Regions from separate parts of the Halomonas sp. M1 genome, predicted to be linked through region 2. Evidence: predicted binding sites of a transcription regulator. Region 2 holds the regulator's gene; the other holds the start of a gene.
What was found. Region 2 encodes FliA, which starts transcription of late flagellar genes. Its sites were predicted from a motif close to CTAAAGTTNNNNNNNNNNCNGCCGATA; they were not measured.
Positions count from the first base shown of each region.

Region 1: fliD (flagellar filament capping protein FliD) is a predicted target of FliA. The motif match lies at 2,952-2,978, and genes of this name have one in related genera.

Region 1 is NZ_CP121119.1:2,844,473-2,849,427, forward strand. It holds gene P8S54_RS13145 (nucleoid-associated protein) at 1-337, shown strand, start outside; gene P8S54_RS13150 (TerB family tellurite resistance protein) at 448-912, shown strand; gene P8S54_RS13155 (serine hydrolase) at 1,036-2,043, opposite strand; gene P8S54_RS13160 (hypothetical protein) at 2,472-2,801, opposite strand; gene fliD (flagellar filament capping protein FliD) at 3,058-4,404, shown strand; gene fliD (flagellar filament capping protein FliD) at 4,637-4,955, shown strand, end outside.
Region 2 is NZ_CP121119.1:2,600,118-2,605,072, forward strand. It holds gene flhF (flagellar biosynthesis protein FlhF) at 1-1,082, shown strand, start outside; gene P8S54_RS12010 (hypothetical protein) at 1,079-1,645, shown strand; gene P8S54_RS12015 (flagellar protein FlhE) at 1,738-2,175, shown strand; gene P8S54_RS12020 (RNA polymerase sigma factor FliA) at 2,203-2,901, shown strand; gene P8S54_RS12025 (MotA/TolQ/ExbB proton channel family protein) at 2,941-3,756, shown strand; gene P8S54_RS12030 (OmpA family protein) at 3,761-4,420, shown strand; gene P8S54_RS12035 (sensor domain-containing diguanylate cyclase) at 4,457-4,955, shown strand, end outside.

The DNA of each region.
Region 1 (4,955 bases), 240 kb from region 2:
AAAAACCGACACGCTAGTCGACTACGCCAACGAGCAGCTGCGCCGCGGCGAGCCAATGACCTTAGAAGAGCTTTCAGGGCTGGTAGACGAAAAGCAGCCCAAAGCGTTTTACGACCATATCCGCAACGCCGACTACGGCCTTTCCCCGGAGATACCGCCGGATAAACGCACCATCAGCCAGTTCCGCCGTTTTACCGGCCGCGCCGGGGGCGTTTCCATCAGCTTTGACTCCCACCTGCTGGGTTCCAGCATCGAGTACGATGAACATCAAGATCGCCTGATCATCAAGCAAGTGCCCAAGCAGCTAAAAGAGCAGTTGGCTAAGCGTAAGGAGTGAGGGGAAAGTAGTGAAGGTTGGAGTGTTGACGGGGGGACTGTGGTGCGTAGCGCGGCACTAACTGCGGTGGTAGAAGTCGTAAGATAAGGTTTTACAACAGGAGAAACAGCGTGCTGGTTGCTATCACTAACTTCTTCCAACGGGCGCTGGCGGAGCCAGAGCAGCGTGAAAATCGAACCATTACATTAGAACTAGCCACCGCGGCGCTGCTGTGCGAAGTGATGCGCGCCGACTATGACCAAAGTGACGCCGAACGCGCCGCGCTCAAACAGATGTTAACCACCCGTTACCAGCTAAGCGACAGCGAAGTGACCGAGTTAATGGCGCTGGCGGAAGCAGAGGTGGATGATGCGGTGGATCACTACCAGTTTGTCAGCCTAATTAAGCAGCACTACGGCTACGACCAGCGCTGCGAGCTGGTGGCATTAATGTGGCAGCTGGCCTGGGCAGATGGCAGTATCGACCCGCTTGAAGAGCACCGCATACGTCGGCTGGCAGACCTTTTACATGTGAGCCACGGTGATTTTATTCGTACCAAGCTGCAGGCAAAAAAGCCGTGTGCCGCCGATGAGTGATGCCCAAGATAAGGCCACCCGCTTAACTGATCTAGTTGACGCCCTGGAGCAAATAGCGCGCGAAACGCCAGCGGTCAGCGAAGATCAACTTAGTGGATCAACATAGCAATTCAACATAGCAACTCAACGTAGCAGCTCAACGACCAGATCATTTAACTGCTGGTGAAATTGGCCGCCCGGAGAAGGGGGCGTTGGGTCGGACGTAATCACCACGGTCATTTCCCGCTCTGGAATGACATAGAGCGCCTGACCACCGTAGCCCCTGCCGTAATACACCGGCACATCCGCAAGCGTCGTAATAAACCACCCGAAGCCGTAACCATCCCCTGTCCATGGGGATTGGCCTCTGGGTGTCCACGAGTCTTCAACCCAGCCTTCCGGCAGCACCCGCTGGCCCACTCCGCTGTCATCGACGACCATGCCATCATTACGATACAGCTCGCCGATCTCTATAAGCGCCCTGGGTGAAAGCTGCATATCATTGCCGCCAAAGTAGATGCCCTGGGGGTCGCGCAGCCAGGGGGGTATCGCAATGTTCAGCGGCTCCCCCAGCAAACGCTGCGCAAGGGCGTGAGTGGTTTCGCCACTTGCCTGGGTGAGTGCCGCAGAAAGCAAATGGCTAGTGCCCGTGGAGTAGAGCATGCGCCCACCGGGTTCATCCACAAACGGGCGGGAGAGTGCGTTATTCACCCAATTGTTGCTGGCGACCCAAGCGCTGTAGTTGCTGCCGGAAGTACGCTCTAACCCCGCCTGCTGGGCCAGCAGGTGCGCCACGGTAATCTCATTCACCTGCGGGTCAGCGCCGTTGGGTAGCGAGCCTAACATCGCCACCAAGGTTTGCTCGGTAGACTCGATCGCTCCCGCCTCAATGGCTGCGCCGGTAATGGCCGCCAGCACGGTTTTGGAAAGCGATTTGATATTGGTAGGTGCAGCGACGCCCGGGCCACCCTGATGCAGTTCGTGAACAATACTGCCCTGGTGAGCAACGACCACCGCATGCACACGGTCTAGTGCCGCCGTTTTCTGGTCGAGCGTGACTAGCGCACTGGTACTAGGTGCGTCAGCCGTTGCGCTAGCGCTAAAAAGCAGTGAGATAGCGGCACAGAAAATCAGTAGCACAGGTAAACGCATAGCAGCACCTTGGCAAAGAGCGGTGGCAGATGGGTAAAGAACAAGCAAAGGTTCGAGGCTAAGATACAGGAGAGGTTCAATCACGAAGTGATGGGGGCATTATGCAAATTGATCAAAAGCCTGCTAGGCTTGAATTGTTCGCTTTAAGGTAAGCAACCCTTTGATTTCTCTAAAACGCAAAAAGCAAGGAGTGCCGTTATGCGTAGCATTATTTACATCGTAGGTTTAGTGGTGGTAGTTCTGTTTGTTCTATCGATGCTTGGCCTGCGTTAATCCAGCACGCCCCGACGTAGCAAAGCGCCTGCAGGTAATTGGCTTCAACTAGCCCCTGCGGGCGCTTTGTATTTTTAAATATCTTTTTTCAAATCACTGGTTTTAAAGCAGTGATTTCAAAACCGCCAGTGTCACGTACTGGCAAGCAGCAAGCGCTACGCGCAGTCTGCGGCCCCTTGGCCAAACATATCGAACATCATCTCTCGCCCCATAGCCGTTAATACCAAACGGTGGTAATCGTTAAATTCCGCGGCACCGCTCTCTTCAAGCACCTGCTGGCAAGCCTGCCAGTGGTTATGCTGCGCGCTTAGCTGGTTAAGCTCGCGCTGGGTAAGGCCGCGCTGGGGCAGAGTGAGGGTTTCAAGTACGTGGCCGCTGTCGTAAAGCAGCTCGGCAACGGTAGAAAGACAGTGACGCAGGCTGCGCTGCACATGGTAAGCGGCCGTAGCGACTTGGGGTGCGGGCTGAAACACCGGGGAAGGCATAAATGTTCTCCTGCAAACAGGACCAAAACGGGCTTGTTGCAGTGCATTATAAAGCAATGAGGGTGTTAGACCAAGGTCTACATTCGAGATGTGCGTTAAGCTGTCATTTACATGCGGTAACTATTGAATGCTTAAAAGTTTTCTTTAATGTTTAAGTTTAGGGTTTAATAGTCGATAACTTTAAATTATAGATCGACATTCAACAGATAAGCAGCGTCAAGATAGTAGAGGGCGTTTTAAAAAAGGACGGTATTGTATGGCTACCATTTCATCACTCGGCATTGGCTCTGGGCTAGACTTGAACGGCTTACTGGATCAGCTGCAGGAAGCTGAGCGAGGCAAGCTCGAACCCATAGAGCGTCAACTGGAAACCCAGCAAACCAAAATTTCCGCTTACGGCCAGCTACAAAGCTCCCTTGCTCAGTTTCAAAGCGCCTCCGCCGCGTTAAACGATAGTGCGCTGTATGAAAGCCTTTCCACCAACGTAGGCGGTAGTGCCGTTACCGCCGCTGCAGACGGTGAAGCGCAGCCCGGCAACTACAACGTAACGGTTGACCGATTGGCGAGCGCTGGCACGCTCGCGACAAATTCGGTCGCTGATCCTGAAGCTTCTCGCACTGATACAGATCGTACCTTAACCTTACAGTTCGCCGGTGATGACCAGCCAAGTGTGCCGGTGCAGATTGCTGCTGGAAGCTCCCTTGAATATATTCGCGATGCGATAAATGCGACCGAAGATAGCGGTGTGTCTGCCTCGATTATCTTTGATGGTGAAGAGTATCGTTTAGCGCTGAACTCTACCCAAACCGGTGAAGCAGCTTCCGTATCTGGCCTTGAATGGGATGGTGCTGACAACCCTCTAGCGGCTGATGTCATTCAAGCGGGTCGAGATGCCTCGTTAAATGTTAACGGCATCGCGATTACCAGCCCTACCAATCAAGTGGAAGGCGCTATCCAAGGCGTAACGCTTAACCTGCAAGAAGAGGGCAGCAGCACCATTGCCGTAGAGCAAGACACCCGCGCCGTGCGTGAAGCCGTTACCAGCTTTGTGGATGCCTATAACGACCTAAAAAGCACCATGGGTGAGCTAACCAGCTTTAACCCAGAGACAGGTGAAGCAGGCGAGCTAAACGGTGACAGTGCTACCCGCTCGGTGGAGTCCCGCCTGCGCAGCGTACTCAGTGGCGGTGTGGAAGGCCAGTTCTCCATGCTGAGCGATATTGGTATTTCGCTACAGCGGGATGGCACGCTTGAAATTGATGATGGTGCGCTGGATGACGCCATTGCCAATAACCAAGACGCGCTTTCGACGTTTTTTGCCGGTGATTCAGCTGAAACCGGCATGGCCGGCCAATTGAACCAAACCATTGAGCAGCTGCTAAGCCCCAATGGTGCCGTCACCGGAGCCATCACTGGTGCTGAAAACCGCTCTGAATCATTGGTTGAGCGTTACACACGTATGGAGCAATCCATAGAGCAAACTATCTCCCGCTACCGTACCCAGTTTGGTCAGTTGGATGGCATGATCGCCCAGATGAACCAAACCAGCGATTACCTCACCCAGCAGTTTGATGCACTGGATGCCCAGCTAGGCCGTAGTTAACAATCGGTCGTGATGCCCTAAAACGCCTGCGCCAAGCAGGCGTTTTTGTTAGATAACCCTCCCGCCTTCTTTGAAAGCTCGAAAAAGCGCTAAAGTTATGCGCTGTTCTGTCGATAAAGATAGTATCTATTTTATGGGGGCGCTGAGTATCACTGCGCGCGCCCGTTCGGTTGTTTAAAAATGGCTTATTTAAATTAGCCATGGTTTAGCTTTTGCACTGAGGAAATCCCGCATGGCGACAATAACCTCTCTTGGCGTTGGTTCTGGCCTTGACCTAACAGGGCTGCTTGATCAGCTTCAGGAAGCCGAGCGGGGCAAACTTGCGCCGATTACGCTTCAGAAAAAACAGCAGCAGGCGAAAATTTCCGCGTTTGGCCAGCTGCAAACGTCGCTGAATGCGTTTCAAGACTCAGTTGCGAAAATTAACGACCCCAAACTGTACCAAAGCCTTTCCGCCAGCGTGCGGGGCGATGCCGTTAAAGCCACCACCACTGCCAGCGCACTGCCCGGCAGCTACCGGGTGGAAGTGACCCAGCTTGCCACCTCCGGCA
Region 2 (4,955 bases):
TTGACCAGGCGCTGGACGGCCAATCCACATTAGCCAGCCAGCCTGCTTCCGCGCCGGTAAGTCTGCCCCGCTGGTCAAGGGATGTGCTTGGCCAAGGGCGTCGTCTCTCATCGGTACTGACGCGCCTGCGCCAGCGAGTGGCGGGTTTTGTCCGCTTAGAGGCGGTATGGGATATCGCCGCCCTGCCAAGCGCAGTGCAGGATGGGCGGCTTGATCGTTTACTCGCTGACACGCCCCCGGCAGATAACCTCCTAGGGATGGCATGGTCCCCCCGCCGCAATGAACGCGGCTGTGACTGGTCAATGCCAGATATTGGGCTAGATGCTAACGGGGCATGGTCGGCGCTGCCCCGCCTGCAGCATCGGCAGCCCGCCGGTTGGCAGCCCCGTTTGGCAACACAAAGTGATGAACACGGCATCGCCGTCCATTTGCTGCCTACGCTCCCCGACACCGAAGCGCTGGCATGGTTGGAAGCCCAACACCTGACCTGGGTCAGCTTGGTGCCTGCCAGCCAGAGGGTATACTTCCAGGGCACGCGTTGTGCCCAGCGCCAGTTATTTATTGATAGCACGCTTACGCACCATATAAGCGTGCGTTTTCGTGGGCAGCCTATGCAGCTGTGGAGTGCCTATGCAGAAGTGACTGACGCGTCTGGCACTGCTCTATTGGCATGGTACGGAGAGGTTCGTGACCCCGAAAGCGCTAAGCGTATTGCTCGGCGTTACTGGTTAAGCCCTGCTCGATTAGGCGCTGATGCGCTCTCTTTACTGGCGACCCAGCTGCAAAGCGAAGGGGTCACCGCGCTGACGAAGCGGGCATGGCAGCAGCTTAAAGAAGCCGACAGTGGTGATGTCAGTGCTGAAATACGCCTGCTCATGGCCAGCGGCGTTGCCGCCGTAGCAGGGCATTTGGACAGTGCCGACGATGATGCTGCCCTGGCCCTGCGCACCGACCTGATGCTGCTGCTAGGCACCCAGCGAAAACGGCGCGATACCGCCTTGCTCGATGGATTAGTGCATTCCTTTATGGCCCGCGATGCGATTCGTCAGCTAGGTAGCGTGAGCCGAGAGGGCATGCTATGAGCAGCCAAGACCAGGCAGCGGGGCTGCGAAAATGGGCGGATTTACAGCGTCAGCAGCGCGGAGACATACCCGAAGATACGCTGCCGGATGAGCCAGCTCCCGCAGAGCCAGTCTCAAAGGAAGCGGCTTCTGTTTACGCTGCATCCGCCATGGTGCCAACCGTAGAGGCACCGCCCACGCCGAAACAGCCGCTGGTGGTGGTGGGCTTACCCACCCATCAGCACCAGGTTAACAAGGTAAGAAGCCGCCTCAGCCAGTGGTCGGCATTGGGGCGCCGCTGGGCAGGCGACCCAGATGACTGGGACATTCACCTGGTTGACCCTGCTACAGCTAATCTGCCATTACTAGTGGCGCGCTACCCGCGCTGGGCGTTGTGGGTAAGTAGCGATGCGGATGCGTTTATGCCGATGTACCGAGTTTTGCGGCAAGTGCATGACAACAAAGGTCCAAAGCGCCTGTTGGCGCTGCATGAGCCCCACTTGCCACGCCAAGGATTACTCGATAACTTGCGAGAAGCTGCCGCAGGTTATTTAGACACAGAACTGCTGCTGCTTGCCCGATAAGGGCTGCAGCGTTTACAAGCAAGCGGGTATTGGCAGAGAAGTACTGGCAGATAAGTACTGGTCACTATCTAGTAGCGTTACTGGGAGCACCCATGCAGCGACAAAGCAGGCAGGGTAGGAGCATCTTAAAGGTGGTCACGTTGAGCATTACGGTGTCGCTCATCGCAATGGGGTTGGCAAGTAGCGTACAGGCAGCACCTGGCAGTTGGAGCAGCCAAGTTCCCAGTGTCATGGTCGCCATGAGCGACCGGGTCAGCAGCAGCCAGCCCATCGTAGCGCCCAGCGCAGCGCAAGTGGGAAACGCAGTGATTGATCGGATACAGTGGCGGTATGAGGCGCCACCGGCGTCGCCAGTCAATGCTTGGCTATGTCACCCTGAACAGTGCATCCCACTTAACAGCATGCGGGGTTCCACTATGGCATTAGCCGGAAAGCACGCCGATGCGCCGCTGTACTTTCGTTTTGCCTTAACGCCCGGCCAGCGGCCGGTGCGGGTACAGGGGCTGCAAGCCATCGTGAATTACCAGTAAAAAGTGTTTTAGCCGCGAGGCACGAGGATGTATACAGCACAAGGCAGGATCAAACAGAGTGAGCTGTTAACCCAATACATGCCACTGGTGAGACGTCAGGCCTTAACGCTGCAGGTGAGGTTGCCCGCGAGCATCGAGCTAGATGATCTTATCCAGGCGGGCATGGTGGGGTTGTTAGAAGCCCTTGGGCGCTTTGATGCGGCCCAAGGTGCGACATTTGCCACCTTTGCCAGCCAGCGAATCCGTGGCGCGATGATGGATGAGCTACGCACGCGCGACTGGCTACCCCGTAGCGTGCGACGTTCGGCCAGAGCGATGGATGAGACGGTGCGGCGGCTGGAGCAACAGCTAGGCCGCGCTCCCGAAGAGGGGGAAATCGCCCGTGATTTAGAAATGCCGCTAAGCGACTATCAGCAGCTACTCAATGACACCAACAGCGGCCAACTGCTGCCGTTTGAAGAGCTGGTGACAGAGGGTGGTGAGCCTAGTAGCGGCGCTGGCAATGTGCTCTTCGACCAGTTGTTGGACGCTCAGCAACGTCAAACCTTGATTGAAGCGATTGAGGCGCTGCCAGAGCGAGAAAAGCTATTAATGGCGCTGTACTACCAAGAAGAGATGAACTTAAAAGAGGTGGGTGCTGTGCTGGGGGTTACCGAGTCCCGTGTCTCCCAGCTGCATAGTCAGGCCGTTAGCCGTTTACGCGCCCGTTTGCACGACGCCAATTAATCTCTCACTCACTTATTTGAACCCGGCGAGGAGCCGTTGATGAATCCATCTACGCTGATCGGTATATCTGCCAGCATTCTACTGCTGGTAAGCGTGCTGTTTTTTACCGCAGAGTCCCCAGAAAGCTTTCTTAACTTACCGGGGTTAGCGATTGTCATTACCGGTACGCTGGCCGCTACGTTTATCAGTTACCCGCTGAAAGAAGTACTTCGGGTAGTGCGCTTGGTAGGCTTAGTGTTTCGCCGTGAAAATACCTATGTTCGAGATGACATTAACGAACTCGTGTCGATGTCTCGGCTATGGTTTAAAGGCGATGTTCGGGCGGTGGAAAAAGAGCTTGAGCACACCCGTAACCCGTTTCTACGCACGGGCATTCAACTGGTCATTGCCAATACCAAAGAGGATGAAATCTTCGACATGCTGCGCTGGCGCATAGCGCGGTTAAAAGCGCGCGAGCATGCAGAGGCACAAATTTTCCGCACGATGGCCACTTACGCGCCTGCCTTTGGCATGATTGGTACGTTGGTGGGGTTGGTTAACATGCTTGAAGTCATGGATGCGGGCGACTTAGAAGTCATTGGCCCGCGCATGGCCGTTGCCCTGCTCACCACGTTTTACGGTATTTTGCTCGCCAACCTAGTGTTTAAGCCTATTGCCGTTAAGCTTGAGCGTCGTACCGAAGAGCGCCTCATTACCATGAACATGGTGCTTGAAGGTATATCGCTCATCACCAAACGTCGCCTACCGTCGTTTATTGAAGAAACACTCAACTCCTTTGTTGCCAACTACCACGACGAAATACGCGATGCTACTGTAAAGCCACGCACCACGCCTAGCCCCGCGACAAAAGGGTAGCGACATGCTGAACAGTGAAGCCCGTCATGCGCTGGAAATGCCCACTGCCGAAGGCGAGGGGGATGAGAGCTGGTTAACGAGCTATCTGGATGTATTGACGCTACTAATCACCCTGTTTGTCCTCCTGCTGGCGTTAACGCCGCCAGGCGGGGGAGAAGCGGCAGATAGCGACAGAATGCGCTCGGCCAGTGCGATTACTGCGCTGCCCCTGGCAACCTTAGCCACTGGTATTCAGCCTCGTCACCAGGGGCTAAGGCCGCAGATGGCGGGGCTAAATATTCCCGGGGTCAGTGTTTCCCAAGGCCGTGAAGGCCTTACCCTGCGTATTGATGATAGCCTTTTGTTTCCCAGTGGCGATGCCGTGCTAACGCCCCAAGGGCAGAATGTGCTAGAAAACCTGATAACGGCGCTTGAGGCCTTTGAAGGTCAAATTTCGGTAGAGGGGCATACCGATAATATACCCATTGCTACTCCTCGGTTCCCCTCGAATTGGGAGCTCTCGGTAGGGCGCGCGATTGCGGTTGTGCGCCACCTTGAACGCCAGGGAGTCGCTGTTTCACGAATGCGGGCGGTCGGATATGCCGACACCCAACCCATGGAAAGTAACGCGACCGCAGAAGGGCGAGCAGCCAATCGGCGCGTTGAGCTGTTGCTAAAGCAGTAGCTTGAGGGTGAATAGACTTTTTTCGAGGCTATTTTCGTGCCGAAGCAACACCCTTTACTTCAGTCGTTTGGTGCTTTGCTGGTGTTGGATGCTGACAGTCGGCGCATTCAAGCTTTCAGTAGCAACCTTGCCGCACTGGTTGGCACGACCGTTACCGACGGGCGTGATCAGACGCTGTCGGAAGTGCTGGGTAAACGCCTAAGCCAGCGGCTACGCCACGAGCTACAGGGCCAGCAGCGCTTGGCCGGGCCGCTAACCTTTACCCGCCCGGCGAGCCCAACGCGCTTTCAGCTTTATGCCTACCGTTCAGGCGCCTACGTTGTGGTAGAAATTGAACCATTAACACCGGTTGGTAAACGGCGCTTGTTAGGCACGGTGAATGAGCGCCTGCTCAGGCTGACGGAAGCGAGTCATCAAGAGGAGTTGCTTGACTACCTAGTGCGGGCTGTTCAGGAGTTGACCGGTCACGACCGCGTGTCGATCTGCCACTTTGACAGCGACTGGCACGGGCTGATCGTCGCCGAAGCATGCGGTA